DNA from 3 places in the Roseibium sp. FZY0029 genome. Region 1 is predicted to be linked to each of the others. Evidence: predicted binding sites of a transcription regulator. Region 1 holds the regulator's gene; each other region holds the start of a gene.

Evidence for each region. Region 1 encodes PhoB, which activates phosphate uptake and scavenging genes when phosphate is short. Its sites were predicted from a motif close to TGTCATNNANCTGTCAT; they were not measured.
Region 2: V1T76_RS13585 (NAD-glutamate dehydrogenase) is a predicted target of PhoB. The motif match lies at 1,838-1,854, and genes of this name have one in related genera.
Region 3: V1T76_RS19990 (alkaline phosphatase) is a predicted target of PhoB. The motif match lies at 1,450-1,466, and genes of this name have one in related genera.

What each region holds. Positions count from the first base shown of each region.
Region 1 covers NZ_JAZDVZ010000001.1:338,762-342,037, forward strand. Annotated here, with positions in the region: gene V1T76_RS01555 (aspartate aminotransferase family protein) at 1-329, opposite strand, end outside; gene V1T76_RS01560 (GcrA family cell cycle regulator) at 770-1,306, shown strand; gene phoB (phosphate regulon transcriptional regulator PhoB) at 1,546-2,247, opposite strand; gene phoU (phosphate signaling complex protein PhoU) at 2,327-3,022, opposite strand; gene pstB (phosphate ABC transporter ATP-binding protein PstB) at 3,054-3,276, opposite strand, start outside.
Region 2 covers NZ_JAZDVZ010000004.1:413,538-416,813, forward strand. Annotated here, with positions in the region: gene leuD (3-isopropylmalate dehydratase small subunit) at 1-130, opposite strand, end outside; gene argC (N-acetyl-gamma-glutamyl-phosphate reductase) at 170-1,120, opposite strand; gene V1T76_RS13580 (peroxidase-related enzyme) at 1,260-1,826, opposite strand; gene V1T76_RS13585 (NAD-glutamate dehydrogenase) at 1,934-3,276, shown strand, end outside.
Region 3 covers NZ_JAZDVZ010000007.1:79,732-83,007, reverse strand. Annotated here, with positions in the region: gene V1T76_RS19990 (alkaline phosphatase) at 1-1,387, opposite strand, end outside; gene V1T76_RS19985 (DeoR/GlpR family DNA-binding transcription regulator) at 1,867-2,673, shown strand; gene V1T76_RS19980 (ABC transporter ATP-binding protein) at 2,670-3,276, shown strand, end outside.

The DNA of each region.
Region 1 (3,276 bases):
CGGCGCGCGCATTTGATGGCAGCTTCCATCGCCTCGGCGCCGGAATTCACGAACAGCACCTTCTCGGCGAAGGTGGCCGCGCACAAACGCTGCGCAAGCCGCTCGCCGTCGGGCATCTGATGCAAGTTGGAGGTGTGCCACAGTTTTGCGGCCTGATCCTGCAACGCCTTGACCAGATGCGGATGGGCATGACCGAGTGCGTTGACCGCGATGCCGGAACCGCAATCGAGGAATCGTCGGCCATCGGTGGTTACCAGCCAGACACCTTCCCCATGATCGAAAGACAGGTTCGATCTTGCGTAATTTCCGAATAGTGCAGTCGCGGACATAACCTCGTTTGTCTCCTTTAAACGCCCCCGCTGTCCCTGCGTCGCCCCGACGCCGGGCCGCCATCTGGAAAAGATCGCGAAGGGCCAAAACGCAACGTGCCGCCCCGATGAGGCGGCACGTAGCGGTTTCCTTATACACTGCCGGTACCGTGCACTGTCAATGGAAATGGCGCACTGGACATTTCCCCCGCCCTGGAAGACGGATTTCATAAAATTCTCAATGACCTCGCCATAATTGGGGAAAAGTCGTTTCATCCCCAACTGGTTTGGGTCCGGTGGTTGCCTGACAAATTAACGTTATTGTAACCTCTGAACAATCAGACACGAGATCTCGTGAGGCAAATCACCAAAAGGCACTAGATATGCCATTATTAAGCGTGCTTACGCATGCTTAACACGGGGTTAATGGCCGCGGGTCGGTCAAACTAAAGGGTGCGGCGATGAGTTGGACAAACGAACGGGTTGAGCTTCTCAAAAAGCTTTGGGGCGACGGCTTGAGCGCGAGCCAGATTGCGGGAGAACTGGGTGGCGTTACCCGGAATGCCGTTATCGGCAAGGTGCACCGCCTTGGTTTGTCCGGCCGTGCCAAGTCCACGTCTTCAAGCGCAAAGCCGCGCCGGCCGCGGACGGCAGCTCCGGCAACGGGCGCCGCGCCAAAGAAGCCGACCAGCTCACATCCGCAGTCCATCGGTGCAACGGCGCTGAAGGCGGACATGTCACCGGCGCCGGTGGTTGAAGCCAAGCCGCGCGTGGAGCCGATTGCCGAACTGGTGCCGATCTCCCAGCGCGCGACCATCCTGACGCTGACCGAGCGGACCTGCAAGTGGCCGATCGGCGATCCGGCGACCGACGACTTCTACTTCTGCGGCCGCCATTCCGATGCCGGCGTTCCCTACTGCGCCCATCACTGCAAGATCGCGTATCAGCCGGTCGCTGACCGCCGCCGCGACCGCAAGACGATGGCTCAGGCAGGCTGATAGCCTGTAAGCAAAACGATTTCTCGAAAAGCCCGCCGTTTTGGCGGGCTTTTTACTTGGACTTTCGCTCCGCTGATTTGCCTTTCCCATCCACTCGCATCAGACCATTGCCCGAGCAAGGCCTTCGCGGGACCAGGCTGCGACGCCGCGGAAAGCTCTTGTGAGGGAAAGACAAAGCCTCTGAGACGAAAAAGCCCGCTCAAGAGCGGGCTTCTCATCGTATGATCCGAGCTCTGACCTCAGGCGGTTGCGGCGGTGAACTGGTCGTTGAAGGCATACCCGGCACCGCGAACGGTGCGGATCGGGTCCTTCGCCTTGCCCTTGTTCAGGGCCTTGCGCAAGCGGCCGACGTGAACGTCGACAGTGCGTTCGTCCACATAGACATCATGCCCCCAGACACCATCCAGCAATTGCTCGCGGGAAAAGACACGGCCGGGCGAAGTCATCAGAAATTCCAGCAGGCGGAATTCGGTCGGTCCCAGGTGAATTTCCTTGGCGTTGCGGCGGACGCGGTGGGTTTCGCGATCCAGCTCGATATCACCGGACCGCAGCATGGTGGACACCACTTCCGGGCTTGCCCGCCGCAGGATGGCGCGCACGCGGGCCATCAGCTCCGGGACCGAGAAAGGTTTGACCACATAGTCGTCGGCACCGGTCGACAGGCCGCGGATGCGCTCTGCTTCCTCGCCGCGTGCCGTCAGCATGATGACCGGCAGACGTTCGGTGTCCTCGCGCGCTCTCAGGCGGCGGCACAGTTCAATTCCGGAAAGGCCCGGCAGCATCCAGTCGAGCAACAACAGATCCGGCAGGCTTTCGCGCAGGCGGATTTCCGCCTCATCGCCCCGGACACAGGACTCGACCGAGTACCCTTCTGCTTCCAAATTGTATCTCAAAAGAAGGCTGAGCGGTTCTTCGTCTTCAACGATGAGCACCTTCGGCATACATCTCGCTCCAATTACAGCAACCGGCGCCAAGGCGCCGGCCGTTCAGATCTTTTGCAAATGCGACAAACGCCGGCGCTCAGACCGCGCCGGTTTCGTCGACCTTTGCCCGGTCTTCCGGCAGACGTTCACCAGTGACCATGTAGTAGACGTTCTCGGCGATGTTGGTCGCGTGGTCGCCAATGCGCTCGATGTTCTTGGCGCAGAACAGGAGATGGACGCACTGGGTGATGACGCGCGGATCTTCCATCATGTAGGTCAGGAGTTCGCGGAAGATGGACGTGTAGATCGCATCGACCTCGGCATCGGCTTCCTGAACCCGGCGCGCGGCTTCCGCATCCTTGCGGGCGTAGGCATCCAGCACCTGCTTGAGCTGGGACAGTGCCAGTTCGGTCATGTGTTCGACACCAATCGCGAGCTTCTTGTTCTGCAGGTCGCTGTCGATGGCGATCACTCTCTTGGCCACGTTCTTGGCAAGATCGCCGACACGTTCCAGGTCGTTGGCAATGCGGGTGGCAGCGGTGATTTCGCGCAGGTCCTGCCCCATCGGCTGGCGGCGCACGATCAGTTCGATCAGCTTCACTTCAAGTTCGTTGTAAAGCGTGTCCAGACGGATATCGCCCTTGATCGTCGCCTTGGCAAGCTCCAGATCCTGCGACACCAGCGCAGAAACCGCATCGGCAAACGCCGTCTCGGCAATGCCGCCCATTTCGGCAACCTTGCCGGCCATGGCCGTCAATTCGTCATCGTAAGCCGTGACTGTATGTTCAGACATCCTGTGTCCCCTTCAGAAACCTAAAAAATGCTTAGCCGAAGCGGCCCGTAATGTAGTCCTGCGTACGCTTGTCCTTCGGATTGGTAAAGATGTCCTCCGTCAGACCTTCCTCCACCAGAACACCAAGGTGGAAGAACGCGGTACGCTGAGACACACGGGCAGCCTGCTGCATCGAGTGGGTCACGATCACGATGGTGAAGTTTTCGCGCAGTTCGTCGATCAACTCTTCCACCTTCGCGGTTGCGATGGGGTCA
Region 2 (3,276 bases), on a different contig from region 1:
GGAACAGCGCGCTGCCGAGACCGGTGCGCTTGATCGTCTTCAGGAACTGCTTCGGAATGATCATGTCCGTGTCGATGTTGACGATCGGCAACGGTGCCGCGACACCGGTCAGGGTCTCAAATTTTTCCATTCTTCTTCTCTCCTGAAAGGCCTGAAAACGGATGCCCGCTCACGCAGCGAGGCTGGTGGCCTGGTCGACACCGAGCATCAGATTGAGGTTCTGGACGGCCGCACCGGACGCGCCCTTGCCCAGGTTGTCATAGACCGCAACGATGGCGGCCTGCGCCCTGGCGTCATTTGCAAAGACGTGCAGTTGCAGCTTGTTGGTGCCGTTGAGCGCCTGCGGGTTCAGGCTGTCGGATTTCTCGAGCCCTTCCAGCGGCGCAACCTCAACGAAGCCACCGGCAGCGGACGCGAAATGATCCGCGATTGCCGCGTGCAACTGCTCGCCGGTCGGAATGCTTGCCAGTCCGGCCAGGTTCAACGGCACAACCGTCAGCATGCCCTTGTAGAAGCTGCCGACGGTCGGGGTGAACAACGGCGCCGCATCGAGCAGGCCGTATTCAGTCATTTCCGGCAGGTGCTTGTGGTTGAAACCGAGCGCATAGGGCGCAAACGCGTTGACGTCAGCGCCAGCGGCTTCGTAGTCGGCAATCATGCCCTTGCCGCCACCGGAATACCCGGAAATTCCGAAATAAGTCAGGTTGAAGTCCGACGGCAGCAGCTCTGCAGCGACCAGCGGACGCACCGCCGCGATCAGTCCCTGCGGCCAGCAGCCCGGATTGGTGACACGCATGGCAGCAGCAATGATATCGGCCTGATCGAGATCCATTTCGGCAAAGCCGTAGGCCCAGCCGTCGGCAACGCGGTGAGCACTGGAAGCGTCGATCACGCGGGTGGTGTCGTTCTCGATCAGAGCCACGCTTTCCTTGGCCGCCGCATCAGGCAGGCAAAGAATGGCGATATCGGCCTTGTTGAGGTAATCGGCCCGCGCTGACGGATCTTTCCGGCTGTCTTCCGGAATGGAGATCAGCTCAAGGTCACGGCGCGTGGCGAGGCGCTCGCGGATCTGCAGACCCGTCGTACCGGCTTCACCATCAATAAACACGCGCGCGACCATGGCCCGCTCCTCTCCCTCTCAGGATCGCCGTGGCTTTCGTGCCGGATGACACGAAAGTTTCCACGCCGATCAGTGCAAAATCGCAAGCGTCATACACCCAATCGCGCGGCTTGTCACCGCCGCGCGCCACTGCGTTATCTCAACGGGCCATTGAGTGATACTCATCATTCGGACGCATGTCGGAAGCCGCGGCCACCCGGTTGGTCATGTTGAAGAAGGCCGCCACCGAGGCGATGTCCCAGATATCGCGATCCGTAAATCCGGCGTCCCGCAGGGCCTGCCGGTCGCTTTCCAGGATCTCTGCCGGCTTTTCCGTCAGTTTGACGGCGAAGTCGAGCATCGCCCGCTGCCTCGGCGAAAGGTCCGCGACACGGTAGTTCATCACCATCAGTTCACCCAGCACGGGATCCCCGGAAAGCTCGCGCACCGCAGCTCCATGGGCAGTCAGGCAATAAAAACAGCGGTTGACCGCTGATACCGCAACGGCAATCATCTCCCTTTCAAGCTTGGAGAGCGCACACTCGCCCAGCATGAGGTCGTTGTACATGTCAGTGAAGGCGCGCAGCTTCGTTTCGTCGAATGCATAGGCCTTGAGAACGTTGGGAACGAGCCCCAGTTTCTCTTGGCACAGGTCGAAATAAGCCTGCGTCTTTTCACTCAATGTTACACTTGAATCGATTTGCAAGGCCGTGACTTTACTTGACAATTTGCTCCTCCCGTCATGAAACCGTTTATGTCGCTGAAATATGAACTTAAGACTTATAACGAGCCAGCGACAGAGCCAAACCATACGATCGCCTAAGGGGATGGAAAATGCCGGACAAACACGACGTCGAGAAACTGAAGATCATCGACGCGGTCCAAGCAACCTTGAATCAGGAAGATCCGGCTCTCGCCGAGTTTTCAAGCGCCTTTTATGACCGGGGCGCCGCGGAAGACCTTGTGGCCTACACCGCGGAAGAGCTGATCGGCTTCGCCCGGGACGCCTGGCAGGATTTCCAGAACCACGAGCTCGGCACGCACCGCGTCAGCATCGCCGACCCGGCGTTCAAGGCACAGGGCAGCAAGGTCAAGGGCGTCTCGGTCATCGAGATCGTCAACGACAACATGCCCTTCCTGGTCGATTCCGTGATGGACGAGCTGCAGGACAGCAAGATCGAGGTTCACTTGGTCCTGCACCCGATCTTCATCGTGGAGCGCGACGAAAACGGCGTTTTGACGTCCGCCATTGCCCGCAAGAAGCCGCCGAAGCGGACCGACCGGCAGGAAAGCCTCATCCACATTCACGTGACACGGATCGATTCGCCCGAAGCCCGCGCGGGTCTCAAGGCCCGGCTCGACAAGGTGCTGTCCGATGTCCGTGCTGTCGTGTCCGACTTCAAGCCGATGCAGGAACGCCTCGCGGAAGCCATCGACACCTACAAGACCACGCAGATTCCCGGCAGCAGCGACGATTTGTGGGAAGCGATCCACTTCCTGGAATGGATGGAAAACGACAACTTCATTTTCCTCGGTATGCGGGAATACATGTTCGAGGGCGGTGTCGAGGAAGGCGAGCTGTCACCCCACGAAGGCACGGGCCTCGGCCTCCTGTCGGACCCGGACGTGCGCGTTCTGCGCCGTGGCACCGAGTTCGTTCAGATCACACCGGAAATCCGCGAGTTCCTGAAGAAGCCCGAACCGCTGATCATCGCCAAGGCCAATGTGAAGAGCACCGTGCACCGGCGCGTGCACATGGATTACATCGGCGCCAAGCTTTATGACGACGACGGCAACATGAACGGCGAGTTGCGTATTGTCGGCCTGTTCGCCTCGACCGCCTACACGGAGCCGACCAGCACCATCCCGTTCCTGCGCCGCAAGGTTGCCAGCGTCCTGGCCCGCGCCGGCTACGGGTCGGAAAGCCATTCAGGCCGGGCACTGCGGAACGTTCTGGAAGCCTTCCCGCGCGACGAGCTTTTCCAGATCGACCGCGACCGCCTGTTCGATTTTTCCATCGCCATCCTGCAACTGGACGAGCGTCCGCGTATTCGCGTGTTGTCCCGCCCGGACAAGTTCGACCGCTATGTGTCCATTCTCGTGTTCGTTCCACGAGACCGTTATTCCACCGAGGTGCGCCTGAATGTCGGCACCTATCTGGCCTCGGTCTACGAAGG
Region 3 (3,276 bases), on a different contig from region 1:
GGGTTTCGGAGGATTTCGGGATCAGGGCCTGCTGGACATAGTCCAGATCGGTAGCGGTTTCCTGGTCCAGTTCAGGGCGCGAGCCGGTGTAGTCGTTCTCGCCTTCGCCCTTCTTCAGAACCGAACCGGTGCCGTTCAGGTAGCCAATCACGGTGTAGGGCTTGCCGTCGTCTGCGGTCAGCACCTTGTCGGAATGCTTGATGCCTTTCTGGGCAACGTCGTAGCAAAGGCCGAGGATGGCAGAGCCGCGGCCGCAATAGCCGTTGAAGGCGATCGCGTGTTCGTGGTCGGCGGTGACGATGATCAGCGTGTCTTCATCATTTGTCAGTTCGTCAGCCATGGCAACGGCTTCTGCAAAGGCAACACCGTCGCGCATGGCACGGGCTGCATTGCCGTCATGGTTGGCGTGGTCGACGCGGCCGGCTTCGATTTCCAGGTAGTAGCCGTCTTCGTTCTTGGACAGATACTCGATGGCGGCCTTGGTCATTTCGGCCAGGGACGGCTCGTCATCTTCGGCGCGATCGGCTTCATATTCCATGTGGCTGCTGTTGAAGAGCGCGAGCACAGGGCTGGAGCCGTCAAGCTTCAGCGACTTGAAGCCGGCAGTGTCGGTGGCGAACTGGGCACCCAGCCCGGTGGCACGCTCAACCAGGTCGACATTGTCTTCGCGGCGGCCCTCCAGACCACCCATTTCCTTGTCCTTCGGCAGGAAGTAACGGCCGCCGCCGCCCATTGCGAAGTCGATGGTGCCGGCTTCCATGGCGTCGATCAGCTGGGTCGCGATGTCCTTCTGCGCGGTGCAGCCTTCCGGCACGGCGTCTTCCCAGTTGCGGTTCGCGGTCTTGGCGTAAACTGCAGCCGGGGTCGCGTGGGTCAGGCGGGCAGTGGAGACGACGCCAACAGACTTGCCGGCTTCGGTCATCAGTTCGGAGAACAGGGCAAGTTCGTTGCCTTCAACCGTGGAGCAATCGTCATGGATTGCTTCTTCGCCGAGGTTGATCAGGTTGAAACGCTGCTTCACGCCTGTGTTCATCGAACCGGCGGTCGGAGCGGAATCCGGCGTCTGGGCATTGATGTTGTAGGTCTTGACCAGAGCGCTGTAGAACTCTGGGGTTTCGTAAGGAAGAACGTTTTCCTCACCCAGCATGCCCTTCTGCTGGCCGTCGAACAGGCGGGTGGCGTAGTTGGTGCCGACGCCGTTGCCGTCCGCGATCAGCAGGATCACGTTCTTGGCGCGGTTGGTGTTCGGCTGACGGTCCAGGATTGCCTGAATGGCGGCTTCGCCATCCTTGTACCACTGGCTGGAGGCTTGCGGCACGGTGTCCTGAGCAAAGGCAACCGAACCCGTGAGGGCCAGTGCCAGAGAAGTGCAAACGATGGTTTTCATGTTATCTCCCGGAGGTGAGGATCTTTCCCGTGAGCTACATAAAAATGCTGCGTGACATTTGATTGACAGTTAGATGACGAAATGGATTTGTAATTTTATTACATAACCTTGCGCGGTGCGAGCAGATCTCTTCCTCCAGAGCCGTCTAATCTTTCGTCCGGCGGTGTGTTTACTGAAGTTTGTATGGTTCAGGCCTTTGCCGGATAACCGGTTTAACGGGGCGCTGAACCGGTTGCGGCAAATACCCCGGAAAAAGAATATTTCGCGATCCGGCGGATATGAGCACCATCCCCCGGTTGCTGGGCATTGCTCGTGTTTCCTCCCGCTACCTGATCCCCTACTGTCACATCATTTTCATATGAGCGTCGAATAAGGTTCATATGAAAATGTTTTAACGGGCTTCGAAGTCAGACTTTTTCGAGTCAACATGATGCCTTTGGAGATACTGGCCTTCCGCGCCTGCGGAAGGAAAGGGGACGATGGCGGATCAGAAGAACATGCTTGGGCAAATAGATATTTCAAAGCGTCAGGCCGAAATTGCGGATCTGGTACAAAAGGCGGGATTTGCGTCCGTCGAAGAATTGGCAGACCGGTTCGAGGTAACCACGCAGACGATCCGCCGGGACGTCAACGGTCTTTGCGAACTTGGCATATTGCGCCGGACCCACGGCGGCGTCGAGCCGCCCGCGCCGGCGTCCAACATCCACTATTCCACCCGGCAGATTCTGAACCTTCCGGAAAAGCAGCTCATTGCGAAGCTGGTCGCCGGACATGTGGGCAACAACCAGTCGATCGCCTTTTCCATCGGCACCACGCCGGAGATCGTGATGCAGGCGCTCGTCGGGCACGAGAAGCTGGCGGTCTTCACCAACAATCTGAACGTTGCCTTCACCGCTTCAGTCAATCCGTCGTTTCAGGTGACGATCACGGGTGGCCGTCTGCGCCATGGTGACCGCGACGTGCTGGGGTCAGCAGCGCAGGCGTTCTTCTCCAACTACAAGGTCGATATCGGCATTTTCGGTGTCGCCGGGGTAGATGAAGACGGCACGTTGCTGGATTTCCATGAGGATGAAGTGGCCGCGCGCCAGTCCATCCTGGCCAATTGCCGCAAGTCCTTTCTGGTGCTGGACCACAGCAAGTTCGGCCGGAACGCCCATGTGCGTGGCGGCCAGCTCAGCGAAGTGGATGCGGTCTTTACCGATTGTCCGGTGCCGGATGTCTTCCTGTCGTCGCTGGACGGCACAAAAACGGAAGTGTTCGTGGCCGACGACGGGGATGAGGCGTGACATCAGATCCGCGTATCCCGGGTGCGAAACCCTCTGGCGCCGGCAAGCCGATCGTCCTTGAGACGGTGTCGCGTACCTGGGGGGAGACGGTGGCCGTCGATGGCCTGTCGATCGATATTCCGGCAGGCTCGTTTACGGCGCTTCTGGGGCCGTCGGGCTGCGGCAAGTCGACGACGCTGCGGATGATCGCAGGGCTGGAGACTGTCAGCAGCGGACGCATTCTGATCGGCGGAGAGGATGTCACCGGCCACCCGTCGGCCAAGCGCGACCTCGCCATGGTGTTTCAGTCCTATGCGCTGTTTCCGCATCTGAACGTCGGCGAGAATATCATTTTCGGCCTCAAGGTCCGCCGGGTCGGGAGAGCCGAGCGGGACCGGCGTCTTGCACGGGTGGCCGATCTTCTGGGACTTGGCCAGTTGCTGGAGCGCAAGCCGGGGCAGCTTTCGGGTGGGCAGCAGCAGCGTGTCGCGCTCGGGCGGGCAATCATCGGTGAAAAGCCGATCTGCCTGATGGACGAGCCGCTGTCCAATCTCGATGCCAAGCTGCGCCATGAAATGCGCGTGGAGATCCGCGCACTGCAGCAGCAGCTCGGCTTCACCATGG